3 regions of the Streptomyces bullii genome follow, and region 2 is predicted to be linked to each of the others. Evidence: riboswitches for the same ligand, from Rfam matches in the RefSeq annotation. Region 2 holds a riboswitch; each other region holds the start of a gene.
What was found. A riboswitch is a leader RNA that binds a small molecule or an ion and turns the genes downstream of it on or off. The one in region 2 is predicted to bind cyclic di-AMP.
Positions count from the first base shown of each region.

Region 1: it holds a riboswitch for cyclic di-AMP, as region 2 does, so the genes downstream of both, ACFPZJ_RS06715 (C40 family peptidase) here and ACFPZJ_RS11860 (M23 family metallopeptidase) in region 2, are expected to answer to the same signal.
Region 3: it holds a riboswitch for cyclic di-AMP, as region 2 does, so the genes downstream of both, ACFPZJ_RS31255 (transglycosylase SLT domain-containing protein) here and ACFPZJ_RS11860 (M23 family metallopeptidase) in region 2, are expected to answer to the same signal.

Region 1 covers NZ_JBHSNY010000002.1:572,726-582,757, reverse strand. Annotated here, with positions in the region: gene bioD (dethiobiotin synthase) at 1-244, opposite strand, end outside; gene ACFPZJ_RS06760 (adenosylmethionine--8-amino-7-oxononanoate transaminase) at 246-1,526, opposite strand; gene bioB (biotin synthase BioB) at 1,519-2,676, opposite strand; gene ACFPZJ_RS06750 (8-amino-7-oxononanoate synthase) at 2,825-3,952, shown strand; gene ACFPZJ_RS06745 (DUF397 domain-containing protein) at 4,069-4,293, opposite strand; gene ACFPZJ_RS06740 (helix-turn-helix domain-containing protein) at 4,303-5,163, opposite strand; gene ACFPZJ_RS06735 (ATP-binding protein) at 5,378-5,836, shown strand; partial or broken gene ACFPZJ_RS06730 (LysR family transcriptional regulator) at 5,877-6,799, opposite strand; gene ACFPZJ_RS06725 (LysE family translocator) at 6,890-7,516, shown strand; gene ACFPZJ_RS06720 (DUF6328 family protein) at 7,449-8,045, opposite strand; gene ACFPZJ_RS06715 (C40 family peptidase) at 8,248-8,721, opposite strand; cyclic di-AMP (ydaO/yuaA leader) riboswitch at 8,725-8,918, opposite strand; gene ACFPZJ_RS06710 (hypothetical protein) at 9,269-9,577, opposite strand; gene ACFPZJ_RS06705 (ATP-dependent Clp protease proteolytic subunit) at 9,585-10,032, opposite strand, start outside.
Region 2 covers NZ_JBHSNY010000004.1:113,543-123,962, forward strand. Annotated here, with positions in the region: gene ACFPZJ_RS11845 (DNA gyrase/topoisomerase IV subunit A) at 1-940, opposite strand, end outside; gene ACFPZJ_RS11850 (M16 family metallopeptidase) at 1,209-2,603, shown strand; gene ACFPZJ_RS11855 (M16 family metallopeptidase) at 2,600-3,988, shown strand; cyclic di-AMP (ydaO/yuaA leader) riboswitch at 4,179-4,344, shown strand; gene ACFPZJ_RS11860 (M23 family metallopeptidase) at 4,358-5,122, shown strand; gene ACFPZJ_RS11865 (GntR family transcriptional regulator) at 5,310-5,996, shown strand; gene ACFPZJ_RS11870 (HPr family phosphocarrier protein) at 6,261-6,542, opposite strand; gene ACFPZJ_RS11875 (bifunctional acetate--CoA ligase family protein/GNAT family N-acetyltransferase) at 6,732-9,545, shown strand; gene ACFPZJ_RS11880 (DUF5998 family protein) at 9,588-10,184, shown strand; gene ACFPZJ_RS11885 (alkaline phosphatase family protein) at 10,184-10,420, shown strand, end outside.
Region 3 covers NZ_JBHSNY010000012.1:129,647-140,066, forward strand. Annotated here, with positions in the region: gene ACFPZJ_RS31250 (HAD family hydrolase) at 1-397, shown strand, start outside; gene ACFPZJ_RS31255 (transglycosylase SLT domain-containing protein) at 421-1,215, opposite strand; cyclic di-AMP (ydaO/yuaA leader) riboswitch at 1,219-1,376, opposite strand; gene ACFPZJ_RS31260 (polyprenyl synthetase family protein) at 1,941-2,951, shown strand; gene ACFPZJ_RS31265 (LolA family protein) at 3,258-4,475, shown strand; gene ACFPZJ_RS31270 (ABC transporter ATP-binding protein) at 4,509-5,483, shown strand; gene ACFPZJ_RS31275 (ABC transporter permease) at 5,470-6,348, shown strand; gene ACFPZJ_RS31280 (flavodoxin family protein) at 6,352-6,933, opposite strand; gene ACFPZJ_RS31285 (amidase family protein) at 6,981-8,165, opposite strand; gene ACFPZJ_RS31290 (DUF6668 family protein) at 8,216-8,716, opposite strand; gene ACFPZJ_RS31295 (tetratricopeptide repeat protein) at 8,887-10,200, shown strand; gene ACFPZJ_RS31300 (M28 family metallopeptidase) at 10,270-10,420, opposite strand, start outside.

The DNA.
Region 1 (10,032 bases), on a different contig from region 2:
CCCGGCGGGCGGCCGTGCCCGGCGCCAACGGCTCGGGGAACCGGGCGACCTCCGCCGCCGTCACCGCACCGGCGAGCCGCGCGACCTCCGCGGCGTCCCCGGGCTCGTCCTGCCCCACACCCGTCTGCGCCGCCTTCAGCACGGCCACCGACCGGCCGGCCGCCAGCGCGGTCGCGGCGACGGCGGCCGTCACGACCGTCTTGCCGATCTCCGTGCCCGTCCCCGTGATCACCAGTACCGGCATGTCATCCCTCCCGCGCGGCCGCGCACACCGCGCGCGCGATCCGCGCCACGTCCGCGTCGCCCGTCACGTACGGCGGCATCGTGTAGATCAGGTCCCGGAACGGCCGCAGCCACACGCCCTCGCGGACGGCGGCCTCCGTGGCGGCCCGCATGTCCACGGGGTGGTCCAGCTGGACGACCCCGATGGCTCCCAGGACGCGTACGTCCTTCACACCGGGAAGATCCGAGGCCGCCGCGAGGCCCTCCCGCAGGCCCGTCTCGATCCGCCTGACCTCCGCGCGCCAGTCCTGGCCCAGCAGCAGCTCGATGGAGGCGCAGGCGACGGCAGCCGCCAGCGGATTGCCCATGAACGTCGGCCCGTGGGCGAGCACCGGAACCTCGCCCCGCGAGATGCCCTCGGCCACCCGGGAGGCGCACAGCGTCGCCGCCATGGTCAGATAGCCGCCGGTCAGCGCCTTGCCCACACACATCACGTCGGGCGCCACACCCGCGTGCTCCGCCGCGAACAGCGCGCCGGTCCGCCCGAACCCGGTGGCGATCTCGTCGAACACCAGCAGGACGTCGTGGGCGTCGCACGCCTCGCGCAGCACCCGCAGATAGGCGGGGGAGTGGAACCGCATCCCACCCGCCCCTTGCACCACCGGCTCGACCACGACCGCGGCCAGCTCACCGGCATGCCGTCCGATCAGCTCGCGCAGATGGTCGGCGTACGGCTCCTCGTACTCGGCGGGCGGCGGTCCGGCGAACACCTGGCGCGGGAGCACACCGGTCCACAGCTGGTGCATCCCGCCCTCGGGGTCGCACACCGACATCGGCTGCCAGGTGTCGCCGTGATAGCCGCCGCGCCAGGTCAGCAGCCGCTGCTTGCCCGGACGGCCCAGCGAACGCCAGTACTGCAGGCACATCTTGACGGCCACCTCGACCGACACGGACCCGGAGTCGGCGAGGAAGACGTGCTCCAGCCCGTCGGGCGACATGTCGACAAGGTGCTTCACGAGCCGTACGGCGGGCTCGTGGGTGAGCCCGCCGAACATCACATGGCTCATGCGCCCGAGCTGCTCGTGCGCGGCCTCGTTGAGCACCGGGTGGTTGTAGCCGTGGATCGCCGACCACCAGGACGACATGCCGTCGACCAGCTCGCCCGAGCCGTCGGCCAGCTTCAGGCGCACGCCGTTCGCCGACTCCACGACGAGCGGCTCCTGGCGGCCGGGCATGGGGCCGTACGGATGCCACACATGCCGCCGGTCCAGTGCGAGCAGCTCGGGCACGCTCAGCTCAGGCATTGGGCGCGAGATCCGTTCCGGCGCCCCGGCGGCGTACGGCGACCAGGTCGGGCCTGGGCTCGTCGACACGCGGCGCAGGTGCGGGGCCGCAGACTCCGCCGTCCTGGCCCGAGCCGCACCCGCCGCCCTCGTGGCATCCGCCGGCGGCGCGATGCTCGGGCAGCGTCACCTGGTCGGTGCCCTCCACCTCGAACCCGGCGTCCGCGATCATCTCCAGGTCGGCCTTGCCCGCCTGGCCCTCGCTGGTGAGGTAGTCGCCGAGGAAGATCGAGTTGGCCAGGTGCAGGGCGAGCGGCTGCATCGTACGGAGATGAACCTCGCGGCCGCCCGCGATGCGCACCTCGACGTCCGGGCAGACGAAGCGGACCATCGCCAGGATGCGCAGGCAGCGCTGCGGGGTGAGGTGCCACTCCTTGGCCAGCGGGGTGCCCTCGAACGGGATCAGGAAGTTGACCGGAACCGAGTCCGGGTCCAGCTCACGCAGCGAGAAGACCACGTCCACCAGGTCCTCGTCGTTCTCGCCCATGCCCGCGATCAGCCCGGAGCAGGCGGACAGCCCGGCCGCGTGCGCCTTGTGGACCGTGTCCACCCGGTCGGCGTAGGTGTGCGTGGTCGTGATGTCCCCGTACGTCGCCTCGGACGTGTTGAGGTTGTGGTTGTAGGCGTCCGCGCCGGCCTCGCGCAGCCGCTCCGCCTGGCCGTCGGAGAGCAGCCCGAGACAGGCGCACACCTCGACGCCCTCGTTCTGCTCCTTGATCGCCTTGATGGTCTCGGAGACCCGGTCCACGTCGCGGTCGGTCGGACCCCGGCCGCTGGCCACCAGGCACACCCGCTTGGCGCCCCCGGCGAGCCCGGCCGCCGCGGCCTGGGACGCCTCCTCGGGTTTCAGCCAGGTGTACTTGAGGATGTCGGCCTTGGAACCGAGCCGCTGGGAGCAGTAGGAGCAGTCCTCCGGGCACAGGCCGGACTTCAGGTTGACGAGGTAGTTGAGTTTCACCCGTCGGCCGAACCAGTGCCGGCGCACCTTCCCGGCCGCGGCCACCACATCGAGCAGGTCGTCATCGGAAGTCGCGAGGACGGCCAGCGCCTCCTCGCGGGTCGGCAGCTCGCGCCGCAGCCCCTTGTCCACCAGCGTCTTCAGCAGGTCCATGGGAGCTGATCCTGTCGTACGGACCCGTCCCGGGCCAAGGAGACTTCGCACAACACAGGCGCTTCGACGTGTGGGTATTGCCACATCCTGGCCTGCCGACCAGGCCGCTAGTGTCTGTGCACTGCCTACAAATTCCCCCGGAGGACCCATGGTGTTCGGCTGGATCGACGAGCAGGCGGAACTGCGCCGCCGCGCCGGCCTCGTACGGACTCTGCGCCCGCGCCCGGCCGACTCTCCGCTCCTCGATCTGGCGAGCAACGACTACCTGGGTCTGGCCCGCCACCCGGAGGTCACCGAGGGCGCCGCACGGGCCGCGCGGACCTGGGGCGGCGGCGCGACCGGTTCCCGGCTGGTCACCGGCACCACCGAACTGCACACCGAGCTGGAACGGGAACTGGCCGATTTCTGCGGCGCCGAGGCGGCCCTCGTCTTCTCCTCCGGCTACGCGGCCAACCTCGCCGCGGTCACCGCGCTGGCGCCGCACGGCTCGCTGATCGTCTCCGACGTCGGCAACCACGCCTCACTGATCGACGGCTGCCGACTGGCCCGGGGCAGCACGCAGGTCGTGGCGCACGCCGAACCGGATGCCGTGCGCAAGGCCCTGCGCACGCACGACGGGCCCGCGATCGCCGTGTCCGACACGGTCTTCTCGGTCGACGGCGACGCGGCCCCGCTCGCCGCACTCGCGGAGGCGTGCCGGGAGCACGGCGCGGGACTGGTGGTCGACGACGCCCACGGCCTGGGCGTGCTCGGCGACGGCGGCCGAGGAGCCCCGCACGCCGCGGGGCTCGCCGGCGCCGACGACCTCGTCGTGACGGTCACGCTGTCCAAGTCGCTCGGCAGCCAGGGCGGAGCCGTCCTCGGCCCCGCCCGGGTCATCGACCATCTGGTCAACGCGGCCCGCACGTTCATCTTCGACACGGGCCTCGCCCCGGCGGCGGCGGGCGGTGCCCTGGCGGCGCTGAAGCTGCTGCGCCGCGAACCGGAGCGGGCGGCGCGGGCGCGCGCGGTGGCGGCCGACCTGCACGCCCGGCTGACCGCCGCCGGTCTGGAGGCGGTCCGTCCGGACGCCGCGGTCGTCTCCGTGCGCGCGCCCTCCCCGGAGGGGGCCGTGCGATGGGCGGCCGAGTGCCGTGCGGCCGGGCTGGCCGTGGGCTGTTTCCGACCTCCTTCCGTGCCCGACGGCATCTCACGGCTGAGACTGACCGCCCGTGCGGACCTCTCCGGGGAGCAGATCGCACGCGCTGTACGGGTGATCGGCGAAACGCGGCCATGAGTCGGCGTGCACGGCCGTGCCTCGCGGCTGACGGACAGATGGGGTCGAGGGGCGGTTTCAGGTTGAGCGACCGGTCGGCCTGAGCGACCGGTCGGGCCGACCGGACCGGTCGGGGATCAGCCGATCGCCGCCGTGAACTCCGCCCAGCTGTCGGGGGAGAAGAGCAGCGCGGGGCCGGCCGGGTCCTTGGAGTCGCGCACGGCGAGCAGTCCGGCCCACGGTCCGGAGGCCGGACGGGCCGTCTCGACGCAGTTGTTCGCGCCGGTGCTGTAGCTGCTGCGCAGCCACCGCACGTCGTGCAGTTCGGTGCTGGAAGGGATGGTCCGAGGCAGTGCACGCATGGTGCCTCCTTACGCGCCGGCAGCTGTCCCGGCGATGAAATCCAACGATTCCTCGGGCGAAAGGGCGTGGATCTGAAGGGCGTTGAAGGCCTCCGTGTAGGCCTGGAGGTCTTCTTTCCGTTCGAGATAGAGGCTACTCGTCAAGTGGTCGAGTACGACAACATCCAGATCAGAAGTGTTCGAAAATGAGAAGATTACGAAAGGCCCGGTGACGCCGATGTGCGCGCCGGCGGCGAACGGCAGCACCTGGAGCCGGACTTGGGGCAGCCGAGCCGCCTCGACCAGCCGCGTCAGCTGCCGGGCCATGACCCCTGGACCCCCGACCTCCCGGCGCAGCACCGCCTCGTCCAGCACGGCGTTCAGCACCAGTGGCCGATCGGCACGCAGCACGTCCTGCCGCGCCAGCCGCACCTCCACCAGCGTGTCGAGCCGCTCCTCCGACAGGCCCTCCACCGCGGCCCTCGTCACCGCCCGCGCGTACTCGGGCGTCTGCAACAACCCGGGGACGACGGTGGTCTCCAGCGTGCGCATCGCGCTGGCCTGGGACTCCAGGCTGATGAAGTCGCGGTAGGTCGGCGGCAGCACCCCCCGGTACGCGTGCCACCAGTGATGCCGACCGCCGGTGTCGTCGGATCCCGCCAACATCATCAGCAACTCCCGTAGTTGGGAGTCGCTCACTCCGTACGCGTCGAGCAGTAACCGCACATCGGCCGGTTTCACACCGCTGGTGCCGGTTTCGATGCGGCTCACTTTCGACTGGTGCCATCCCACCAATCGGGCCGCCTCGCCACTGGTGAGCCCTGCCGAGGTGCGCAGCGCGCGCAGTTCGGCGCCCAGCTTCCGGCGGCGCACCGCGGGACCGTGTTGCATGCGCTCCTCCTTACTCCTTATGAGGCGCCCAAATACGGTCTCGCGTCGCAGAGTTCACCGCTTTGAGCGACAGATATATGCATATCTTGGTGGATCGCCGTCCTTCACCGGCGTGGTGATGGCAGTCTGGCGGGCGAAGCACCAGTCCGGGACCGTACTCGAACCTTCCGCTCCGTGTCGGACTGCGGTCCCGTGGGAAAGGGACGACGTCGCCATGGCAGACCATTTGGAAGCATCCGTCACTCTGCCGAGCGATCCCGCCTCGGTCTCCGCCGCTCGTGCCTATGTGGTGGGCACGCTGGCGGAGTGGGGCCTCGCGGCGGGCACGGAAGTGTCCGACACCATCCGGCTCATCGTCTCCGAACTCGCCACCAACGCCGTCCAGCACACCCTCGGCCAGTCGCCGACCTTCACGGTGGCCGTGGCCCTCGACCGCGACGAACGGCTGCGCGTCGGCGTCACCGACAGCCACCCGCGCTTCCCCAAGCGGCTGCCCGCCGCCGTCCAGCAGGACAACGGCCGCGGCATGGTGATCATCCGCTGTCTGGCCGCGGAGTGCGGTGGAAGACTGCGCGTCCGCCCCACCCGCGAGGGCGGCAAGACCGTCTCCATCGAACTGCCGTGGAGCACCCCGGCGGAGCCGGTCCCGACGGTCGGCCGGCAGGAACCGTAGGGCCACGGATGCCCGGTCCTACGGGCAGCAACCGTGGGCTTCACGCCGGGTGGGTCTGCCGGGCACGGCCGAACGCGCCGCGCAACAAGGCCCGGAAGGCGTCGGCGGCCGGTGCCGCTTCCTCGGCACGGTGGACGACCGCGATCGTACGGCGCAGCTCTCCCGGATCCAGCGGGCGCGTACCGACCGGGGTGGCCGCCGTCCGCGCCACCATCTCCGGTACGACTCCGACTCCCAGGCCCGCACTGACCAGCGCGCACACCAGCGCGTACCCGGGGGTGGCGACCACCACCGACGGGGCGGCCCCGGCCCGGGCCAGCGCCGTCTCGACGCCCTGCCGGGCGGGATGGTCCGGTGCCATGCTGATCAGCGGCTGCCCGGCGAGCTCCGCCAGAGGCAGCCGGGACGTACCGCCGGTGAGGACATGACCGGGGGCGGTCACCAGCACCAGTTCCTCGACCAGCACGGGTTCCGCGCGCACGGTGGCGGGAAGCGGGGCCGGATCGGCGGTTGGTACGTGTGCGTCAGCGCCAGGTCGATCTCGCCGGCGGCGACCGCGGCGATGCCGGCCGGCGGTTCGTAGTCGGCGACGGTGAGTGCCACGTCCGGATGCGCCCGGCGGAACGCGCTGAGCACCGGCGGCAGCAGGTGGATGCCCGCCGTCTGGAAGGTGCCGAGCCGGAGGGTGCCGCCCGTGAGGCCGGTCAGCCGTGCCAGTTCGTGCCGGGCCCGCTCCAGTTCGTCCAGCACCCGCCGGGCCCGTGTCACCAGCAGTTCGCCCGCGCCCGTCAGCCGCGTCCCTCTGTGGTGGCGGACCAGCAGGGCCGTGCCCGCCTCCCGTTCCAGCTTGGCCAGTTGCTGGGAGAGCGCGGGCGGAGTGTAGCCGAGGCGTTCGGCGGCCCGGGTGATCGAGCCGGCCTCGGCGACGGCGACCAGCGCGGCCAGTCGGGTCGGGTCGTACATGCCGGACCTCCGCAGCCCAAAGAATCGCTTAAGGGCTGGGCAGCATATTCGACATACCTTCTGAAGGCCGGGTCCCGGCAGGCTGGGCGCATGGACGCACAGCTCATCACGTTCACGGGTGTCGCGGCGGGCATGATCGCGATGCCGGGCGCCGACTTCACCGTGGTCGTGCGCAACGCCCTGGTCTCCCGTCGGGCCGGCGTCGCGTGCGCGCTCGGCATCGCGGCCGGGCTGCTCGTGCACACGGCGCTGGCGGTGGCGGGGGTCGCTGCGGTGCTGACGGCCGTGCCGGCGCTCTTCCACGCGCTCCGACTGCTGGGCGGCGCCTATGTCCTGTACCTGGGCGTACGAACCCTGTGGTCACTGCGGCGGCCGCGGACCGGGGCCGTTCAGGACGACGGCGGGTCCGCGGCACGGCCCCTGCGGCAGGGCTTCGTGACGAACGCCCTCAACCCCAAGGCCCCGATCACGTTCCTCAGCCTGCTGCCGCAGTTCGTGCCGGCGGGCAGTCCCGCCGTGCCCCGGACGCTGCTGCTCGCGCTGATCGTGGTCGTACTCGCCCTGGTGTGGTTCCCCGTGGTGGCGCTGCTGGTGGACCGCCTCGGCCGGTGGCTGCGCGGCCCGCGGGCCGGACGGGTCGTCGAAGGCGTCACCGGTACCGCACTGACGGTTCTCGGCGCGGCTCTCCTCCTCGAACCGACGGCCGGGGCAGCCTGACGGTGCTGTGCGCCGGTTCGGTGTCCTGCTCGCTCTCGCGCCCCTCCTCGCCCAGGCCCGCGCGTCGTACGAGCCGGGGGAGCAGTCCCCACAGGCCGACACAGACCAGGAAGGTCGCCGCACCCGCGGCGAGGCCGCCGGCCCGGCCGGTCGTCACATCCACGACCAGCATGACCGAGCCGCTGAAGGCGAACACCAGCACGGCCAGACCGACGGTGGCCAGCCGCGAGGAGACCTGCACGATGCGCGGCTTGGCGCCCTGCTGGAACAGCGAGCGGTGCAGCGCGGCCGGCGCGGTGAAGAGCGCCGCGGCGAGGACGGCCAGCAGGAGAGCCGTGACGTAGGTGGCGCGCTGGACCGTGTCGAGTTCTCCGAAGCGGGAGGTGAAGGCCAGCGACAGCAGGAAGGCGAAGAGGATCTGTACGCCCGTCTGGGTGACGCGCAGTTCCTGGAGGAGTTCGACGAAGTTGCGGTCGGCTCTCTCCAGCGGCGTCTCGTTGCGTGCGGTGCAGGGACGGTGCTCGGCCATGCGGTGACGGGTAACCACTTGAGCCCGTGTCACGCCCGTGCGCCGTCGTGCCGTGCGGGCCGTCGTGCCCGTGGAGCGTCACGCCCGGGCGGGGCCGTCATGCCCCGGGTGGGGCGGTCATGCCCCGGGCGGGCCGTCGTGCCCCGTGCGGGCGGCGGCACCCCGATGTGCTGCCGCCCGCACGGATCAGTCGATCAGTGGATCACTTCACCCGGCCGTACCAGACGCTCTTGGTCCAGATCTTCTGCAGCCGCACCACGTCCCCGGACTTGGGTGCGTGCCAGATCCTGCCTTTACCCGCGTAGATGCCGACGTGGTAGACGTTGCGGCCCGAGTGGAAGAACACCAGGTCCCCGGCCTTGCGGTTCGTCGAGGAGATGTGGCGCGTCTTGTTGTACTGCTGGGCCGCCGTGCGCGGCAGCTTCTTGCCTGCCTTCTTGAACGAGTAGAGCGTGAGCCCCGAGCAGTCGAACCTGTGCGGTCCGGTGGCGCCCCACTTGTAGGGCGAGCCCTTCTTCGAGGCCGCGACCTGAAGTGCCTTCGTCGCGGGCGAGGCGGCCTGGGCCTCCGAGGTGAAGCCGGGGGCCACGATCGAGCCGCCCACGGCGGCGATGGTCAGGGCCGAGGCCGTACCGGCCCGGGCCATGAGCGACGGGACACGATTGAGCGCAGTCATGCGCAACCCTTCGTCAGCCGCCTGTGAAGGATGACCTGTCGGATTCGGGCTGGCGAAGTTGCCCGGCCGCGAGCGAGCTCGCGGCTTCACCCCAAGGACTGCTCGGAACTGACGCTCCGGCGGCCCGTCATGCTTGGGTCCTCCACTCCTGCCGATCCACTCCTGTCGACCGGTCATCCGGGCGGCGGCAGGACTCGGCGTCCGCCCGGACCGCCCCGCCGCGGTGGCGGGGGCTTGTCGTCAGACAGGGATCTTCACCCATGGATGTCGGAAAATCCCAACGCAACCGGGGATTTGTGTTGTTACTCACCACTCACCCGTTCGGGTGGACACCCTCGTGTTCGAGTCACCGTCCAGAGACTCGGGGAGCCTCGGACCAGCGACGGAATACCCCGTTCCGTCCCCGGGTCAGGCGGGGTGCGCAAGCCCGGAGGGCCGAAAAAAGTAGCTAGGGATACTCCCAAAGGGGGTACGCCGTTCAGCCCGTTTCGTCTCGGGTCCGGACGCGACGTCCACGGGACGGGCGTCCGGACCCGGTGGGGGACCGTCAGATTCCGGACTCCGGGGGGAGGGTGACGCGCGCGGTGCGCCGCTCGCCGTCCAGCACCCGCAGTGCCCGGGCCAGCGTGGCGGCGTGCAGTTCGCTCTCGCCGCGCTGGTGCATCACGGCCAGGGCGTCGCGCAGGGCGACCGCCTTCGTGACCAGCGCCTGTGCGGCCCGCAGTCCGCGGTAGGTGTCACCGGGCAGCGCCGGGTTGATGCGGCCGAGCAGGTCGACCACGTCGAGGTAACGATCGATCAACTCCGCCTCGGCGCGCGTCAGGGCGGGCAGGGGCGGCAGTTCCGGTGGCAGCATCGGCGGCTCACTTCGCGGCGGGGCCGGGCTGCGCGCCCTTGCGGCTGGGGACGACCCGGTCGGCCAGGCCGTACTCGACCGCTTCCTCGGCGTCGAGGATCCTGTCCCGCTCGATGTCTGCCCTGACCTGCTCGCGCGTCCGGCCCGTATGGCGCGCGAGCAGGTCCTCCATCCGGGCCCGAACGCGCGTCAGCTCGTCGGCCTGGATCGCCAGATCGCTCGCCTGCCCGCGCACCGGTTCGGGCAGCCGGGGCTGATGGAGCACCAGGCGGGCGCCAGGCAGTACGAATCGCTTGCCAGGGGTGCCCGCCGCCAGCAGCACGGAGGCGGCCGCGCCGGCCTGGCCCAGGCAGATCGTCTCCACGTCGCAGGTGACGTACCGCATCGTGTCGTAGATCGCCGCCATCGCGTGGAACGAGCCGCCGGGGGAGTTGACGTACAGCGAGATGTCCCGG
Region 2 (10,420 bases):
GCAGGCCGTGCTGCCGGTCGGTGAGGTCCTTGACGTCGGCGATGCCCTGCAGCTTCTTCGAGCCCACCAGATCCTTGATCTTGGCGATGACCTTCTCCGGGCCGACCGTGAAGGGCAGCTCCGTGACGACCAGGCCCTTGCGGCGCGCCGTCACGGTCTCCACGGTGACGGTCGCGCGCATCTTGAACGTGCCGCGGCCCGTCTCGTACGCGTCCCGGATGCCGGCCAGGCCGACAATCCGGCCGCCGGTGGGCAGGTCGGGGCCCGGGACGTGCTTCATCAGGGCGTCGAGATCGGCGTTCGGGTGCCGGATCAGGTGGCGGGCCGCCGCGATCACCTCCCGCAGGTTGTGCGGAGGCATGTTCGTGGCCATGCCGACCGCGATGCCCGAGGCCCCGTTGACCAGCAGGTTCGGGAAGGCGGCGGGCAGCGCCACCGGCTCGCGCTCCTGGCCGTCGTAGTTGGGCTGGAAGTCGACGGTGTCCTCGTCGATCGACTCCGTCATCAGGCCCGTGGCCTCGGCCATCCGGCACTCGGTGTACCGCATGGCCGCCGGCGGGTCGTCGTTGCCCAGCGAGCCGAAGTTGCCGTGGCCGTCGACGAGCGGGACCCGCATCGAGAAGGGCTGGGCCATGCGCACCAGGGCGTCGTAGATCGACGCGTCACCGTGCGGGTGCAGCTTGCCCATGACCTCGCCGACGACCCGGGCGCACTTCACGTAGCCGCGCTCGGGACGCAGCCCCATCTCGTTCATCTGGTAGACGATGCGGCGGTGCACCGGCTTCAGGCCGTCGCGGGCGTCCGGCAGGGCGCGGGAGTAGATGACCGAGTACGCGTACTCGAGGAAGGAGCCCTGCATCTCGTCGACGACGTCGATGTCGAGGATCTTCTCCTCGTACGAGTCGTCGGGCGGCGGGGTCTTCGTGCTGCGGCGGGCCATCGCTGCCGGCTCCTTGCTGAAGCGGTTGACGGGGATCTGACGCGGACCATTGTGGACCGAGCCACTGACAACGCGGGCCGGGGACCCGGCGTCGGCCGCCGGGCCCGGCACTGCCGAAGGCTACGCCCTCGCGCGCCGTAACCCCGTTCTCGCTGTCGGCGTACGCCGCCCGGGAACTTCACCGGGGCTCCGCGCGCTTGCATACAGTGGCAGGACCGGCAGGAAAACGGCGGTTTCGACGACCGTCACCGCGATCGAAGGGACGTACATGCCCATGGGTCACACGGCCACAGCCCAGGCAGGCTCCGGGGGCCTGACAGCGACCGAGCACCGCCTGGCCAACGGCCTGCGCGTGGTGCTCTCCGAGGACCACCTGACCCCCGTCGCGGCGGTGTGCCTCTGGTACGACGTCGGCTCACGCCACGAAGTCAAGGGGCGTACCGGCCTGGCTCACCTTTTCGAGCACCTCATGTTCCAGGGTTCCGCCCAGGTGAAGGGCAACGGCCACTTCGAGCTCGTCCAGGGCGCCGGCGGCTCGCTGAACGGCACCACCAGCTTCGAGCGGACCAACTACTTCGAGACCATGCCCGCCCACCAGCTGGAGCTCGCCCTCTGGCTGGAGGCCGACCGCATGGGCTCCCTGCTCGCCGCCCTGGACGACGAGTCGATGGAGAACCAGCGGGACGTCGTCAAGAACGAACGCCGACAGCGCTACGACAACGTCCCCTACGGCACCGCCTTCGAGAAGCTGACCGCCCTGGTCTACCCCGAGGGCCACCCGTACCACCACACGCCCATCGGCTCGATGGCGGACCTGGACGCGGCCAACCTGGAGGACGCCCGCCAGTTCTTCCGCACCTACTACGCGCCCAACAACGCGGTGCTGTCGGTCGTCGGGGACATCGACCCGGAGCAGACCCTCGCCTGGATCGAGAAGTACTTCGGCTCCATCCCCGGCCACGACGGCAAGCCCGCGCCACGGGACGGCACGCTGCCCGACGTCATCGGCGAGCAGCTGCGCGAGGTCGTCGAGGAGGAGGTCCCGGCCCGTGCCCTGATGGCCGCCTACCGCCTCCCGCACGACGGCACGCGCGCGTGCGACGCGGCCGACCTGGCGCTCACCATCCTCGGCGGCGGCGAGTCCTCCCGTCTGTACAACCGGCTCGTGCGGCGGGACCGTACGGCGGTCGCGGCCGGCTTCGGCCTGCTGCGGCTGGCCGGGGCACCCTCCCTGGGCTGGCTGGACGTGAAGACCTCCGGCGACGTGGAGGTGCCCGTCATCGAGACCGCCATCGACGAGGAACTCGCCCGGTTCGCCGAGGAGGGCCCGACCCCGGAGGAGATGGAGCGCGCTCAGGCCCAGTTGGAGCGCGAGTGGCTCGACCGGCTCGGCACGGTCGCCGGCCGCGCCGACGAACTGTGCCGGTACGCGGTGCTGTTCGGCGACCCCCAGCTCGCCCTCACCGCCGTCCAGCGCGTGCTGGAGGTGACGCCCGAGGAGGTCCGGGAGATCGCCCAGGCGCGCCTGCGGCCCGACAACCGGGCGGTGCTCGTCTACGAGCCGATCACCCCGGAGCACGCCGAGGACGTGGAAGGCACCGAAGACCCGGAGTCCGCGGCGACCGTGGAAGCCACCGACGACAACGAGGAGGCGGCGAAGTGACCGAGCTCGCCACGATGGAGTTCCACCCCCAGCCGCGGGCGGGCGAGCCCAAGCCGTGGGCGTTTCCGGCGCCCGAGCGCGGCGCGCTCGACAACGGCCTGACGGTCCTGCGCTGCCACCGCCCCGGCCAGCAGGTCGTCGCCGTGGAGGTCCTGCTGGAGGCGCCCCTGGACGCCGAGCCCGCCGGCCTCGACGGCGTCGCCACGATCATGGCGCGGGCCTTCTCGGAGGGCACCGACAAGCACTCCGCCGAGGAGTTCGCCGCCGAGCTGGAGCGCTGCGGCGCCACCCTGGACTCGCACGCCGACCATCCCGGTGTGCGCCTCAGCCTGGAGGTGCCCGCCTCGCGGCTCGCCAAGGCGCTCGGCCTGGTCGCCGACGCCCTCAGGGCGCCCGCGTTCGCGGACAGCGAGGTCGAACGGCTCGTCCGCAACCGCCTCGACGAGATCCCGCACGAGCTGGCCAACCCCTCCCGCCGTGCCGCCAAGGAGCTCTCCAAGGAGCTGTTCCCGGCGGGCTCGCGCATGTCGCGCCCGCGCCAGGGCTCCGAGGAGACGGTCGCGAAGATCGACGCCGCGGCCGTACGCGCCTTCTACGAGAAGCACGTGCGCCCCGCCACGGCCACCGCCGTGGTCGTCGGCGACCTCACCGGCATCGACCTCGACGCGCTGCTCGGCGACACGCTCGGCTCCTGGACCGGCTCCCAGAGCGAGCCGCGGCCGGTGCCGCCGGTGACCGCCGACGACACCGGGCGGGTCGTGATCGTGGACCGCCCCGGCGCCGTCCAGACGCAGCTGCTGATCGGCCGCATCGGTCCCGACCGGCACGACCGCGTGTGGCCCGCGCAGGTCCTCGGCACGTACTGCCTCGGTGGCACCCTCACCTCCCGCCTGGACCGCGTCCTGCGCGAGGAGAAGGGCTACACCTACGGGGTGCGGTCGTTCGCCCAGGTCCTCAGGTCCTCCCCGGAGGGCACGGGAGCGGCGATGCTGGCCATCAGCGGCTCCGTCGACACCCCGAACACCGGCCCCGCGCTGCAGGACCTGTGGACGGTGCTGCGCACGCTCGCCGCGGAGGGGCTCACCGACGCCGAGCGCGATGTCGCCGTGCAGAACCTGGTGGGTGTGGCGCCGCTGAAGTACGAGACCGCGGCGGCCGTCGCGAGCACGCTGGCGGACCAGGTCGAGCAGCACCTGCCCGACGACTACCAGGCAGCGCTGTACCGGCAGCTCGCCGCGACCGGCACCGTGGAGGCCACCGCGGCGGCCGTGAGCGCCTTCCCGGTGGACCGTCTGGTGACCGTCCTCGTCGGCGACGCGAGCGAGATCAAGGAGCCGGTCGAGGCCCTCGGCATCGGTGAAGTCACCGTGGTGTCCGCCGAGTAGCGGCACGCGCGCGTGAGGCCCTGGTGGCGTGAACGTCACCAGGGCCCCCTTATGCCCGAATTGGGGCGGAGGCGGCCTGTCTGCCCTGTGGGATGCGCTACAAAAGCCGCGATCCGTTTGGGGATTGAAACTCGTCCCGTTTAGCTTCGTCCGGGCTGTCCGTCAGGCAGTGCGCCGCACCCGCGGCAGCGGACAGTCATCGCCGAGTCCCCGTACGGCGCGAGCCAGGGGAGCCGGGGACCCATCAGCAGTCCCTGGGGTGAATCGGACGCCCGCGCGAGCCGCGAGGGGGTCCGTAGGAGACCTTCCTGCTCCGAACCCGTCAGCTAACCCGGTAGGCGAGAGGGAAGGAAAGGACCAGCACACTTCATGGCGTTCACGCGCGCCACCGGGAAGCACCGTCGTCCCACCCGCATCAAGCGCGGCACCGCCCGCGCGGCCGGCGTCGCGGCCCTGGCCACCACCGGCGTCGTCGGCACCGTCGCGGCCCCGGCGTTCGCCGCCGAGCCCGCCGCCGAGCAGACCGGCCTCACCCCGGTCATCACCATCGGCGACGCCGTGGCCGACCAGATCGACGCGCAGGCCGCCGCCCAGCGGCAGGCCGCCGAGGAGGCCGCCGCCCGCAAGAAGGCCGAGGAGGCCGCCCGCCGGCAGGCGGCCGAGGCCGCCGAGCGGGCCCGTGAGGCCAAGGAGCGCGCCGCCCGCGAGGCAGAGCGCAAGCGCCTGAACACGTTCGTGCCGCCCATCGCCGGCTCCTACGTCTCCACCGGCTACAAGGCCGGCGGCGCCGTGTGGTCCTCCGGCAGCCACACGGGCGTCGACTTCCACGCCGCCAGCGGCACCCCCGTCCAGGCGGTCGGCATGGGCACGGTCGTCGAGGCCGGCTGGGGCGGGGCGTACGGCAACCAGGTCGTGATCAAGATGCACGACGGCACGTACACGCAGTACGGCCACCTGTCGTCGATCGGCGTCTCGGTGGGCCAGCAGGTCACCCCCGGCCAACGGATCGGTCTGTCCGGCGCGACCGGCAACGTCACCGGCGCGCACCTGCACTTCGAGGCCCGGACGAGCCAGAAGTACGGCTCCGACATGGACCCCGTCGCCTACCTCCGCGCGCACGGCGTCGACCTCTGACCCGTACGGTCCGTACGGCAAGGCCCCGGCTCCCCGAGCCGGGGCTTTCGCCGTTTCGGGACGGCCGACTGTCCAAAAAATATCCATGGATTCCGGCCCGCCGTCGGAAATTCCGGCTCATTGCAATAGAGTCACGGAACACGCGTCCATCGTCGACGTTTCACGGGGATTAAGGCGGAGGTCGGTCATGCGTATTCCGGCGCACTCGGTATGCACGGCGATCCGCGACGACATCGTCGCGGGTGTCCACGAGCGCGGCAGCCGGCTCACCGAGGAACTCCTCGCGCGCCGCTACGGCGTCTCCCGCGTCCCCGTCCGGGAGGCCCTGCGCACCCTGGAGGCCGAGGGTTTCGTGGTGACCCGGCGGCACGCGGGCGCGTGCGTGGCGGAACCCACCGAGGAGGAGGCCGCCGACCTGCTGGAGATGCGCGTGCTCCTGGAGCCGCTCGGCGCCTCCCGTGCCGCCCAGCGCCGCACCGAGGCCCATCTGAAGGTGCTGCGCGGCCTGGTGAGGCTGGGCCAGGAGCGTGCCCGCAGGGGCAACAGCGAGGATCTGCGCTCCCTGGGCGGCTGGTTCCACGAGACGCTCGCCCAGGCCTGCGGCAGCCCCGCGCTGACGTCGGTGCTGACCCAGCTGCGCCACAAGATCGCCTGGATGTACGCCGTGGAGGCGCCCACCGACCCCGTAGGGTCCTGGACGGAGCACGGGGCGATCGTGGACGCCGTGGCCCGCGGCGACAGCGAGCGCGCCCGGGCGCTCACGGCGCTGCACGCCGAGCGCGCGAGCTCCGCGCACCGGCTGCGTTTCTCCTCCGGCGGAGACCGCGTGAGGAAAGCGCAACATCCCGTAAACACGCCGAGCCTGCGGCATTAACACGGGGGCCGTATACAAAGAAGAGGTTATTCGGCGGGGTCTCTTTCCGCTGCCCTTTTCTTCGTGTCTCTTGAATTCCGGCGGTTTGCCCGGCCGGTGTGAAGCCGGTTCCGTAAAGCCTGTCCGAGAAAGTCGACTCCGTGAAGTCGGCGGCGACCCAGCGGCGAAACCCAGGGCGGAAACCCCGGTGGTGTGGACCCGGAAAACGGCGGAGCCGCGCCGCCCGGGAAGGGCGACGCGGCTCACCGTGCTGCCGCGGTCGGCTCAGACGGTCTCGGGAAGCTCCTCGAGACCCTCGGCGACCAGCTTGGCCAGCCGGTCCAGGGCGGCGTCCGCGCCCTCGGCGTCGGAGGCGAGGACGATCTCCTCGCCGCCCTGGGCGCCGAGGCCCAGGACGGCCAGCATGGAGGCCGCGTTGACGGGGGTACCGCCTGCCTTGGCGATCGTCACCGGGACGCCTGCGGCCGTGGCGGCTCGGACGAAGATGGAGGCGGGGCGGGCGTGGAGGCCCTCGGCCCAGCCGACGTTGACGCGGCGCTCAGCCATGTGTTGCTGCCCTTCAGGTGTTCAGGGTTGTCTAGACCAGTTTCCCACACGTGAACCTGGGCCGGAACGGGCGTACCGGGTGTACGCCTTCTCCGGATGGTGGCGGTCGGGCCGCGGCCTCGGCCCGAACTTCCGTCCTCCACAGACTGCCTCGCGCCGTTGTCGGACGCGAGCCGTACTCTGGGGCCCATGCAGACCTCGTCGGACCGGCACGAGTACCCCGCCCACTGGGAAGCCGACGTGGTGCTGCGCGACGGCGGCACCGCACGCATCCGCCCCATCACCGTTGATGACGCAGACCGTCTGGTCAGCTTCTACGAGCAGGTGTCGGACGAGTCGAAGTACTACCGCTTCTTCGCGCCCTACCCGCGTCTGTCCGCCAAGGACGTCCACCGCTTCACGCACCACGACTTTGTGGACCGGGTGGGACTCGCGGCCACGGTCGGCGGCGAGTTCATCGCCACCGTACGCTACGACCGGATCGGCTCCGACGGAATGCCCGCGTCGGCCCCTGCCGACGAGGCCGAGGTCGCCTTCCTCGTGCAGGACGCCCACCAGGGGCGGGGCGTGGCCTCCGCCCTCCTGGAGCACATCGCTGCCGTCGCCCGGGAACGCGGCATCCGCCGTTTCGCCGCCGAGGTGCTGCCCGCCAACACCAAGATGATCAAGGTGTTCACGGACGCCGGGTACACCCAGAAGCGCAGCTTCGAGGACGGCGTGGTCCGCCTGGAGTTCGACCTGGAACCCACCGATCGCTCCCTGGCCGTGCAGTACGCGCGCGAGCAGCGCGCCGAGGCCAGGTCCGTGCAGCGGCTCCTCGCGCCCGGCTCGGTCGCCGTCATCGGCACCGGCCGCGCCCCCGGCGGCGTGGGCCGCAGCGTGCTGGACAACATCCGGGACGCCGGGTTCACCGGCCGGCTGCACGCCGTGAACCACGCCTTCCCCGAGGGCCTGAAGGAGCTCGACGGGGTGCCCGCGTACCGCTCGGTGCGGGACATCGAGGGGCCCGTCGACCTCGCCGTCGTCGCCGTGCCGGCCGAGCGCGTCCCCGAGGTGGTCACCGAGTGCGGCGAGCACGGCGTGCAGGGGCTCGTCGTGGTCTCCGCCGGGTACGCCGAGAGCGGGCCCGAGGGACGCGAGCGCCAGCGGGCCCTCGTCCGGCACGCACGCGCGTACGGCATGCGCCTCATCGGGCCGAACGCCTTCGGGATCATCAACACCTCACCTGGGGTGCGGCTCAACGCCTCCCTCGCCCCGGAGATGCCGCGACCGGGCCGCATCGGCCTGTTCGCCCAGTCCGGCGCGATCGGCATCGCCCTGCTGTCCCGGCTGCACCGGCGCGGCGGAGGCGTCACCGGCTTCACCGGCGTGTCCACCTTCGTCTCCTCCGGCAACCGGGCCGACGTCTCCGGCAACGACCTCCTCCAGTACTGGTACGAGGACCCCGACACCGACGTCGTGCTGATGTACCTGGAGTCCATCGGCAACCCCCGCAAGTTCACCCGCCTCGCGCGCCGCACGGCCGCCGCCAAGCCACTGGTCGTCGTCCAGGGCGCCCGCCACGGGGCGGCACCCCAGGGTCACGCCGTACGCGCGACGCGGCTGCCGCACGCGACCGTCTCGGCGCTGCTGCGGCAGGCCGGGGTGATCCGGGTGGACACCATCACCGACCTGGTCGACGCGGGCCTGCTGCTCGCGCGCCAGCCCCTGCCCGCCGGCCCCCGCGTGGCGATCCTGGGCAACTCCGAGTCGCTGGGACTGCTCACCTACGACGCGTGCCTCGCCGAGGGCCTGCGACCGCACCGCCCGCTGGACCTGACCACGGCCGCCGCACCGGCGGACTTCCACGCGGCCCTGTCCAGGGCGCTGGCCGACGACACGTGCGACGCGGTGGTCGTGACGGCGATACCGACGGTGGGGGAGGGCTCGGCCGGGGACGCCGCGCTCGCGGAGGCGCTGCGGTCGGCCGCCGCCGCCGTCCCTTCCAAGCCGGTGCTGGTGGTCCACGTGGAGCTCGGCGGCCTCGCCCAGGCGCTGTCCGCCGCGGCGAGCACCGCGCCGCAGGCCGTCGTGGCACCCCCCGACCACCCCTTCCGTCCCGGGGAGCGGATGACCACCGCGGTCCAGGCCCCCGAAGGCGCCCACCTCATCCCCGCCTACCCCGCCGCCGAACGCGCCGTCCGCGCCCTCGCCCAGGCCGTGACGTACGCCCAGTGGAGACGCGAGGCCGCCGACCCCGGCAAGGTGCCCGAGTACGAGGACATCGACGAGAAGGGCGCCGCCCAGCTGATCGGCGGGCTGCTCGCGCGCGGTCAGGGCCTCACGCTCGGCACCGAGGCGACCTGCGACCTCCTCGGCACGTACGGCGTCCATGTGCACCGCGCCCTGACCGCCCCCACCTCCGACGCCGCCGCCGACGCCGCCCGCGCTCTCGGCTACCCCGTGGCCCTCAAGGCCACCGCGCCGCACCTGCGGCACCGCGCAGACCTGGGCGGCGTACGCCTGGACCTCGCCGACGAGGACCAACTTCGCCGCGCCTACACCGAGTTGACCGAGCTGTTCGGGACGCCGGAGGAGTTGCGCCCGGTGGTGCAGCGGATGGCGCCGCGCGGCGTCGACACCGTCGTACGGGCCGTCATCGATCCCGCGGCCGGAGCCGTGCTCTCCTTCGGGCTCGCCGGAGCCGCCTCGCAGTTGCTCGGGGACATGGCGCACCGGCTGATCCCCGTCACCGACCGGGAGGCGAGCTCCCTGGTGCGTTCCATCCGCACGGCACCGTTGCTGTTCGGCTGGCGCGGCTCGGCGCCGGTGGACACCCCCGCCCTGGAGGAGCTGCTGCTGCGCGTGTCCCGGCTGGTCGACGACCACCCGGAGGTCGTCGCCGTCACCCTGGAGCCGGTCGTCGTCGCCCCGCGCGGCCTGAGCGTTCTCGGCGCCTCGGTCCGCCTGGCGCCCCCGCCCGCCCGCGACGACCTCGGCCCGCGCACGCTCCCGGCGTACTGACCGGGGGCGAGCGGTCCCTCGCAGTCAGTGGTCCCCCGTAGGATGGGCGTCATGGCCAAGACCAGTACGACGACCCAGGGGCTGCGTGCGGCGATCGAACGCAGCGGCTACTACCCGGCTCTCGTGTCCGAGGCGGTGGAGGCCGCCGTGGGCGGCGAGCCCATCCGGTCGTACCTGGTCCATCAGGAGACGACGTTCGACCAGAACGAGGTGCGGCGGCACGTGACGGTGCTCGTCCTCACCGACAACCGGTTCATCGTCAGCCACACCGACGAACAGGCCGCGGACGACACCTCCCCGACGCCGTACGCCACGACGTCCACGGAGTCCGTGAAGCTCAGCCGCATCTCGTCGATCGTGGTCAGCCGCGTCGTCGCCAACCCGGAGCAGTACACGCCGGGCACGCTGCCCCGCGAGGTCGTGCTCACCATCGGCTGGGGCGCCGTCTCCCGCCTCGACCTGGAGCCCGCCGCCTGCGGCGACCCGAACTGCGAGGCCGACCACGGCTACACGGGCAGCTCGACGGCGGACGACCTCAGCCTGCGCGTCAGCGAGGCCGGGGACGGCCCGGAGACGGTCCGCCAGGCACTCGCCTTCGCCCAGGCCCTCTCCGAGGCGACCGCGGACCCCGCCCGCTGATGACGCAGCTCACCGCCTGGGACCACCACCCGGAGCCCCTCGCCGTCGACTCCGCACCCGTGCCCGAGTACGGCACCGGCTCGCTCGCCGACCTGCTGCCCACGCTGGCCGCCGGCATGGGCGTGCCCGGCATGGCGGCCACCATCCCGGAACTGATCCCCGCCGACCGGAACTGCGTGTTCCTGATCGACGGCCTCGGCTGGGAGCAGCTGATCGCGCACCCCGAGGACGCCCCC
Region 3 (10,420 bases), on a different contig from region 2:
CGTGGACCTGTGGTGCGCGCCCATCAGCAAGGTGCTGCTGCGCCACCCCCACCTGTCCGACGACGAGTTGGCGGCGACGGCGCGTTCGGTGGTCGGGTCCCTGGCGACGGTCACCATGTCGGGGCCGGGCACCGTCGAGCTCCAGCCGTGCGGCGTCACCAAGGCGACCGGTCTGGCGCTGGCCGCCGAACACCTGGGGCTGAGCCCGGAGCGGACCATCGCCTTCGGTGACATGCCCAACGACATCCCCCTGTTCGACTGGGCCGCCCACGGCGTCGCCATGGCCAACGCCCACCCCGAACTCAAGGCGGTCGCCGACGAGATCACCCTGTCGAACGAGGACGACGGCATCGCCGTCGTCCTCGAGCGACTGTTCCCCGACGCGCGGGGCCGGTGAGGCGTGCGGCCCGGGGGCGCGGCCTAGTAGGGGCCGTTGACGTTGTCGATCGATCCGTACCGCTGGGCCGCGTAGTTGCAGGCGGCCGTGATGTTGGCGACCGGGTCGTACGGGTCCCAGGACGTGCCCTCCACGTGGTACGCCTGGAAGGTCGGGTCGATCACCTGCAGCAGGCCCTTGGACGGGGTGCCGGCGGCGGCGTTGGAGTCCCAGTTGTTGATGGCCAGGGGGTTGCCGGACGACTCGCGCATGATGTTGCGGTAGATGCCGTCGTAGGTTCCCGGAATTCCCTTTTGCGCCATGATGTCCAGCGCTTCACGGATCCAGCCGTCGAGGTTGTCGGCGTAGGTCTTCACCGAGGCCGTGGTGGCCTGGGCGACGGATCCGGCGGCCTGCGTGGCGGACTTGGCGGGCTTGGCGGCGACGGCCGGCTTGGCGGTGTCCGCCTTGGTGCCGGCGTTCGCCTCGGCCGTCCTGACCTTCAGTTCGAGGCCCGGGTGGATGACCCTCGGGTCGTCGCCGACGGCCTTGCGGTTGTCCTTGTAGAGCTGACGCCATCCGCCGTTCACGTCGTACTCGTCGGCGATCCGGTAGAGCGTGTCGCCCTTCACCACGGTGTAGGTGAGGGACTTGGGCGCCTTGGCCGCCTGGGGCGCGGACTGCGCGGCGGCGGGCGCGGTCTGGGCCGGCTGGACGGCGTGCGCGGCGGTGGCGCCCAGCAGGGGGAGCGCGAGGGCCACGCCGCCGGTGCCGGCGGCCAGGACACCTCGGGTGAGCGGATTGATTCTGACGCGGCGGTGCTTACCTCGTCCGAGCATGGTGATGTTCCTCTCCGACGCCTGCGAGGTGAGCTGTCGGGTTCGGGCGGGAGGTGCCCGGCCGCGGGCGCGGCTTCACCCCGAGCCGTACCGGCGCGACGCACCGGTACGGCGACTTACCTGGGTCCCCCGCTCCTGCCGTGCGTGAGTGAAGTGGTCGTCGGTGGCACGGGCGGCGGCAGGATTCGGCGTCCGCCCGGCAGGCCCGGAACGTATGCGAGAGCACATGCCGGGAACAAGTGCCGATGTCACAGCTCAAGCTGGTTGATCTTGCTGTGGGGGATTTGGGGTGCTTGATCCTTTGCGGTCGCCACGTTCAACTGGCGTGTCCGCGAAGGTGAAACGGCGGTGTGCCGTGTGATGACGCGCGTGAGGCGTGAGTGACTTACTTCACTGCGCGCGAGCCCGGAGGGCATTCTCCATCTACTGGAATTCGCTTGCCATTTGCGGCAAATCGGGCGGGGTGAGTGGAGATGCGTGCGCGGTGAGAGGGGGTTCGCGGCACCGGCCCGGGACGTGGTGCGATACTTACTGGAAAGTCGATAAATGTCTGTTCTTATCGACTGATCAAAAACATAACGGGCGTGATCCGATACCGCCCGTCCTGTAACAGTGGGCGCTGGCGGTGATCGAAACGTGACCGGATACGCTGACTTGAGTGATGGCAGCGACCTATCGACAAACCGTGTAACCGCCAGTAGACACCAGCAGACAGGAGACCCCTCGTGACCGTCGTCGGGCCGTTCGGGCTGAGCGTGCGGGACCAGGCTCTGGAAGCCGATGTCCAGGCCGGATTGGCGGCTGTCGAGGAAGGGCTGCTCGAAGCCACCAAGAGCGAGGTGCCCTTCATCACGGAGGCCGCCCAGCATCTGGTGCGGGCCGGTGGCAAGCGCTTCCGGCCGCTGCTCGTGATGCTCGCCGCGCGGTTCGGTGATCCGTACGCGCCCGGCATCGTGCCCTCGGCGGTGGTCGTGGAGCTGACCCACCTGGCCACGCTCTACCACGACGACGTGATGGACGAGGCGGCCGTACGCCGCGGGGTGCCCAGCGCGAACACCCGCTGGGGCAACTCCGTCGCGGTGCTCACCGGCGACTTCCTCTTCGCGCGGGCCTCGCAGATCCTGGCCGACCTGGGGCCGGAGGCGGTGCGGGTGCAGGCCGTGGCCTTCGAGCGGCTGGTCACGGGCCAGATCCTGGAGACGGCGGGGCCGCAGGACGGGCGTGACCCGGTCGACCACTACCTGGACGTGCTGGGCGGCAAGACCGGCTCGCTGGTGGCGGTGTCGTGCCGGTTCGGCGCGATGATGTCCGGCGCCGACGAGACGGTCGTGGACGTGCTCACCCAGTACGGCGAGCGGCTCGGCGTCGCCTTCCAGCTGGCGGACGACGTCCTGGACATCGCCTCCGACTCCCACGAGTCCGGCAAGACGCCGGGCACGGACCTCAGGGAGGGCATCGCGACCCTCCCGGTGCTGCGGCTGCGGGAGCGGGCGGCCCGGCTGGGGCTGGCCGAGGACGTCGCGCTGTGCGAGCTGCTGGACTCCGACCTCACCGACGACGAGCGCCACGCCGAGGCCCTTCGCCGGCTGCGGGCCCACCCGGCCCTGGACCAGGCGCGCCGGGACACCGTGCGGTACGCGGAGGAGGCCCGGGCCGCACTGGCTCCCCTGCGCGACGGCGCGGCGAAGGCGGCCCTGATGGAACTGTGCGACGCGGTGGTGCACCGCGCGGGATAGCCCCCGCCCGGTCGCCGTGCCCGTGACGGGGCCTTCGGCGTCGCTCCGCCGTCCGTCGACCTGGCGGCGTCGTCCGCACGACCCCTACGGGTCGGGGGAGGCGCCGCCGCGCCATGTCATACCGCAGCAGTACACGGAGTTGAGTCCGGGGGCTGACGAATCCGGTCGGCCGATTTGGTCAGATGGAAACCACGGACATCACCACAACTCACCGATTCGGGTGAGAATGGCGGCTCGACGGAGAACCGGTGCGGGGACGCGAGGCATCGACGGAAAGCCGCCGCCGACAACGGAGGTAGGGCACACATGGCACCGTACGCATCCGACGACAACACGACCGCCGGGGAGGCCGACGACCCGCGAGGGGGCCGGCGCAAGGCCGCGCGGTACGTGGTCCCGGTGGCGGTGATGGGGGTGGCGGCCGCGACGATCGGGCTCGTCCCCGCGCTCGCCGACTCCGGCGACCCCGACCTGCCCGAGATCACCGCCGAGCAGCTCATAGAGAAGATCGCCGAGTCGGACGTGCAGCAGCTGTCCGGCACGGTGAAGATCACCACGGATCTCGGCCTGCCGGACCTCGGCGGCCTGGAGAGCGGCCTGATGTCCGGCGCGGCCCGGCACGGCGACGACGGGGGCTCCTCCGCCGACCCGTCGGCCAAGCTCATGGAACTCGCCTCCGGCACGCACACCCTGCGCGTCGCGGCCGACGGCCCCGACCGGCAGAAGCTGTCGCTGCTGGAGAACGCCGCCGAGTACAGCGTGATCCACAACGGCAAGGACGTATGGGGCTACGACAGCGCGTCCAACGAGGTCTACCACGGCACGGCCGCCGGCAGTGGAGCGCACGAGAGGCGGCAGCCTCCGGCCACCCCCGAGGACTTCGCCGAGCAGGCCCTGAAGGCGGTCGACGGCACCACGTCCGTGACCGTCGACGGCACCGCGCAGGTCGCCGGCCGGGACGCCTACAAGCTGGTCATCAAGCCGAAGCAGTCGGGTTCCACGGTCGGTGCGATCAGCGTGGCGGTCGACGCGAGGACCGGCATGCCGCTGAAGTTCACCCTGACCCCGGCGAGCGGCGGCGCCGCCGTCGTCGACGCGGGCTTCACCCAGGTCAGCTTCGCCAAGCCGGCCGCGTCGACCTTCGACTTCACCCCGCCCAAGGGCGCGAAGGTCACCGAGGACGACGAGCTCGACCACTCCGCCAAGGCCCCGGAGCACGCCCCGAGGTCCAAGGGCGACCTCGCCGGGGAGCTCGGCGGTCTCGACGGCCTGAAGACCATCGGCGAGGGCTGGAACACCATCGCCACCTTCGGCACCGGCGGCGAGGGCCTGCCCACCGCCGAGGCCGGCGGCGACCTCGGCGGTTTCCTGAACTCGCTCGGCGACAAGGCCAGCGGCAAGTTCGGCTCGGGCACGGTCTTCAGCACCCGCCTGGTCAACGCCCTGATCACGGACGACGGCAAGGTCTACGTGGGCGCCGTCACCAAGGACGCGCTCGTGAAGGCGGCCGACGCCGGGAAGTAACACCGAACGCACGCCGACGAATCGAGGAAGCCGATGGGCGAACCGGCCACCGCGGAGCCGGACCCGGCGGGCGCCGGAGACGGCGTCATCGCCACCCGTGCGCTCACCAAGCGCTTCCGCGGCGGACAGCTCGCCGTGGACGGCCTGGACCTGACCGTCCCGGCGGGCAGCGTCTTCGGCTTCCTCGGCCCGAACGGCTCCGGCAAGACCACCACCATCCGCATGCTGATGGGGCTCATCGAACCGACCTCCGGCACGGCGCGCGTGCTCGGGCAGCCCATGCCCCGGGCCGCGCGCTCCGTGCTGCCGCACGTCGGCGCCCTCATCGAGGGACCGGCCCTGTACGGCTTCCTCTCCGGTGGCGACAACCTCATGCGGTACGACGCCGCCGACCCGACCGCCGATCCGCGCACCCGGCGTGCCCGTGTCACGGCGGCGCTGGACCGGGTGGGCCTGACGGCCGCCGCGGGCAAGAAGACCAAGGCGTACTCGCTGGGCATGAAGCAGCGCCTCGGTCTGGCGGCGGCCCTGCTCCAGCCGCGCAGACTCCTCGTGCTCGACGAGCCGACCAACGGCCTGGACCCGCAGGGCATGCGGGAGATCCGCACCCTCGTCCGGGAGCTGGCCTCCGACGGCACCACCGTGTTCCTCTCCTCCCACCTGCTCGACGAGATCGAGCAGGTCTGCACGCACGCGGCGGTGATGGCGCGCGGCCGGCTGATCACCCAGGGCGCGGTCGCCGACCTGGCCGCCGGGACGCGCGGCCGGCTGGTGGTGACCACGCCGGACGCGGGGGACGCGGCGCGGGTGCTGAAGGAGCAGGGAACCGGTGACATCGTCGTCGGCGACGACCGGGTGACCGGCGAGCCGCCGGACCGCGATCTCGCCGAGGTGAACGCCGCGCTGGTGTCGGCGGGCGTCCGGGTGCGGGGCTTCACCGTCGAACGGGCCTCCCTGGAGGACGCCTTCGTGGCGCTGACGGGGGAGGGCTTCGATGTCGCGGGCTGACGCTCCGGAGGCCGTACGGCGGCCGAGTCCGCTGTGGACCCTCGGCCTGCTGCGCAGCGAACTGCTCACCACCTTCCGGCGCTGGCGCACGCTCGCGCTGCTGGGCGTCCTGGCCGCCGTACCGGTGCTGGTCGGCATCGCCGTGAAGATCGAGACGGGCGACGGCTCGTCGGCCGGCGGTGGAGGCGGCGCGGGACCGGCGTTCATCTCGCAGATCACCAACAACGGCCTGTTCCTCGTCTTCACCGCGCTCGCCGCCACGCTGCCGTTCTTCCTGCCCATGGCGGTCGGCGTCGTCGCGGGCGACGCCATCGCCGGCGAGGCGAACGCCGGAACGCTCCGCTACCTGCTGGTCGCCCCCGCCGGCCGCAGCCGCCTGCTGCTCACGAAGTACGCGACCGTCCTCGCCTTCTGTCTCGTCGCCACCCTCGTGGTCGCCGTGACGGCGCTGACGGTCGGGGCGCTGCTGTTCCCGCTCGGCGACCTGACGACCATCTCCGGCACGCGGATCGGCTTCGCCGAGGGCCTGGGCCGGGCCCTGCTGATCGCCCTGGTGGTGGCCGCGTCACTCATCGGCGTGGCGGCGCTCGGCCTGTTCGTCTCGACACTGACCAACAGCGGCATCGCGGCGATGGCGACGACCGTCGGCCTGCTGATCACCGTCCAGATCCTCGACCAGATCCCCCAGCTGGACGCCCTCCACCCGTACTTCTTCTCGCACTACTGGCTGTCCTTCGCCGACCTCATGCGGGAGCCCGTCTACTGGGACGACCTCCTGAGGAACCTCGGTCTCCAGGCCCTGTACGCGGCGGTGTTCGGTTCGGCGGCCTGGGCGCGGTTCACGGCGAAGGACATCACGGCCTGAGCCTCAGACCTCATACGGGAAGCGGGCGAGCGGCGCCTCCTGCGCGAAGAAGGTCTTGGCGCGGCTGAGCGCCTCGTCGTCCCGCAGGACGTCACCCGGCTTGCTGCCGTTGCCGAGCAGCACCCCGCCGAACCGCATCCCCAGGTAGGCGGCCGAGTTGTTGAGCGTGCCGACCAGCGGGTCGGCGACCTCCTGCTCGGGGTGCGCGAGCGCGGCGACGCCCCACAGGGTGCGCCCGGCCATGGCCGCCTTGAAGTCGAGGCCGGGGGTGCGCAGCCAGCCCGACCAGTAGTCGAGGTAGCGCTTGGTGAGGCTGGAGACCGAGTACCAGTACAGCGGCGAGGCGATCACGATGTCGGTCGCCGCGAGCGTGGCGTCGAGCAGCAGGGCCACGTTGCCCTCCCGTGGGCGGACGTGGTCGCTGTCGTGCCGCAGGTCCTCGAAGTCGGGCAGCGGATGGTCGGCGAGGTCGATCCACCGCTGCTCCACGTCGGCGGGCAGTTGCTCGGCGGCCCGGCGGGCCAGCAGTTCGGTGTTGCCCTCGCGGCGGGCGCTGCCCAGGACGAACAGGAAACGACGGCTCATGGCGGACCCCCAGAAAAGTCGGCGTACATCAATAACGCGCACCTGCATCATATGCGCATGCATTGAATTGTCCAGTGGGAATCCGGTGCGCGTGCCGCAACCTCCCGGGCGACGGCCAGCAGCAGGTCCTCCCGCCCGCGGGGTGCGACCAGTTGGAGCCCGGCCGGGCAGCCGTCGGTGCCGAGTGCGGCCGGGATGCTCACTGCCGGGTGGCCGCTCAGGTTGAAGGCCCAGGTGAGCGCGGTGGAGTAGCGGTCGCCGGGACCGTCGTGGCCGTGCGGTGGGATGGGGGCCGTCGGCGTCAGCAGCAGCTCCGCGCCGGCGAACAGCCGGGCCAGCCGCCGGTCGTTCGCCGCCCGGACCCGGCGGCCCTCGTGGGCGGCGGCCGGGTCGGTGCCGGACGCGCGCAGGGCCAGCCAGGCGGGCGCGGGGTCGGCCAGCCGCAGCGGAGTCCGGGGCCGGACCAGCCGTACGACACCGGCCCGCGCGAGCCGCTCGGCCGCCGCCCGGGCGAGCGCGACGGGTTCCGGGTCGGGCTCGGCGAAGCCGAGTCCGGCTGACCAGACGGCGCTGACGGGGAGGGACGCGGAGACCGGCAGGGACGCGTCGGCGGGCCGGGACGCGGAGACCGGTCCCTCCGCCACCGGCTGCTCCCGGGAGACCGCCCGCCACCAGGCCGCCGCGTCCGACGCCGAGCGGGCCAGCACCCCGGGTGCCGTGAGGCCCGTGCGGTCGCCCGACGGCAGCCGGCCGTTGGTGACCTTCAGGCCGACGACCCCGCACCACGCCGCCGGGATCCGCACCGAACCGGCCCCGTCGCTCCCGGTCGCCAGTGGCACCAGCCCGGCCGCCACCGCGGCGGCGGACCCGGCCGAGGAACCTCCCGGCGTACGGTCCGCCCGCCACGGGTTGACCGTAAGGCCGTGCGCCCCGAGCCCCCAGGTCTGCCAGGCGGTTCCCGGCCCGGGCACGGAAGTGGCGCCCACGGCGACACACCCGGCCGCGAGCAACGGAGCCGCCCCACGCAGCCCGTGACGCCCCTTCACGCCGATCGGCACCCCGGCCAGCGGCAGCCGCTCGCCCGCGCCGACACGGGCGTCGACCTCGCCCGCCCGCCGCAGCGCCGCCTCGCCCCACACCTCGGCGAACGCGCACAGCGACACATCGACCCGCTCGATCCGGTCCAGGGCCGCCGCGACGACGTCGACGGCCCGCAGTGCCCGGGACCGCACGGCCGCGGCGATCTCCTCCGCGGACAGGGACGCCGCCGGGCTCGCCGCCGTCAGCGCGCCGCTCCCGCCCCCGTCAGCCGGGCCAGTGCCGCCGTCTCACGGGGCGTGCGTCCGCCGAGGTCACCCAGGCGCCAGGCCGGCACCCACGGCACGCGATAGAGGTCGACGGCCGACTCCAGCGGCCGGATCCGGTGGGCGAGCGGGCGCGGCAGCCGTCCGGGCGCGTCCGCGACGAGGACCACGGCCTCCAGGTTCAGATGAGAGGGGGCCTCCCCGCGCCGGAAGACCTCCACGGCCCGGCCCGCGGCCTCCAGGCCGGCCGCGTGCGTCCGGGCGACCAGCAGCACCGACGCCGGATCGGCCGGGCCCGGCCAGGACCGGCCGCAGTCCTGACCGCCGTAGACGGCGGCGAGCGTGGACACGCCCGCGCCGCCGTGCGTGCCCACCCAGGAGAAACGCCGTGCCGTGGCCGAGGCGTGGGCGGGCTCCGGCGGCCCCGGTTCCGGTGCGGCCACCGGCCCGCGGATCCAGATCTCCGGTCCCTGTCGCATGCTTGTCCGCATGCCTCCTCTTCTGCTCGTCATCCCGATCTTCATGCCGCCGGGCGGGGCTCGCCGGGCGCCCCGGCCCTTGGGACGAGCCTGTGACACCTCGGTGACGTGAGAACCGCGAGTGAGCGGACAGACTCGACGACAGGTGCACGACGTCGAGAGAGGGGACGATGTCCCGACTCAGCCGCGCGATGAAGCGGGAACAGAAGCAGGCCGCGGACGCGGCGACCCCTGCGCCAGCGCCGATCGACGTCAGAGTCCCCGAGGCCGGAGCGGGTGCGGGCGGCGCGTCGGTCGGCGGCGTGCCGGTGGTCGCGGAGCCCGGCCAGGAGATCCAGCAGGCCGTCCTGAACCGCCTGCACCGCATCGCCCTGGCCACCGGTCACCCCGTCCACGCCACGGTCCACGACGAGCGCATCGGCTACGTCGTGCCGCTCCTGGTCGCCCCGGACGGCTCCAGCCGTTTCACGGCCGACCCCGTTGCGACGGAGCCGGACTGTTCCACGGAGCCGGGCTGCTCCGGGCCGGTTACCGAAGAGCCCGTGGAGGACACGGTGCGGCATGACGTGCCCACCCAAGTGCTGCGCCCGGCGCGGGAGCCCGTGCGGGACGCCGCTCCGACGTTCCCGTTCCGGCCGGTGCCCGAGTCGGGGACGGCCGCGGGGCCCGTACCCGCGTTCGAGCCGCTCGCCGCGCCCGATCCGGTGCGGGACACGCCGCCGGGCACGGTGGCGCCCCCGACGGGGGAGTTCGGCCCGCCGCCGATCATGGACACGCCTCCCGCCCCCGGAACCGTACCGTCCATGGCGCCGCAAGCCGTCCCCGAACCGGAACCGCCTCGCGCACCGCAGGCCACCCGCGAGCCGACGCGGTCCCACCAAGTCCGGGCCCCCCGTGGACTCGTCCCGGACCTGGGGCCCGGCCCCGACCTCGATCCCGACCCCGGGCCCGCCCCCGCCCGGGGCTTCGACGCCGTGGCGGAAGCCGTTCTCGGTGACGAACCCCTGACCGCTCCCGGGCAGCCGCCCGCGCTCCTCGCCGAGCCGGTCGGGCGGATCAACGAGGCCGTGAAGGCGGGGCGGATCGAGACGGCGACGCGGCTGGCGCAGGACACCGTGGCACAGGCGTCGGCGACGCTGGGCCCGGAGCACCCCGCGATGCTCGGGCTACGCGAACTCGACGCCTACGTCGCGTACTTGGCGGGCGACCCGGTGCGCGCCTTCCGGGTCTCCCTCGACCTGGCCCTGATCCACCGCCGCGGGGGCGACGCGGAGGCCGCGTACGGCAACGTGTGGAGCGCGGCCACCGCCTGGCGCGCGGTGCGCGACCCCTTGCTGGGGCTGGAACTCGGCGGCGAGCTCATCGGTCTGTGGACCGAGCTCGCCGCCGAGGAGGGTCCGGCCGCCGACGAACCGGAGGAACTGGAGTCCGCCCGCGCCCGCATGGGCCGCCTCACCGCCCGCGCCCGCGACCGGCGGAGCTGATCGGAGCGCGCGCGGATCCATGTGGGCGGAGGCATCTGGGCGGCGTCGTGCGGGCGGAGCCGTGTGGAGCTACTCGGACAGTTCCCACACCGCGTACGCGAGGGCGTCGCTGTTGCGGTCCAGGGCCGTGTCGTCGATGTTGGCGGTCGTGTCGCAGGACGAGTGGTAGCAGCGGTCGAAGGCCTGGCCCGCCCTACCGCCCCACTTCGCGGCCTGGGCG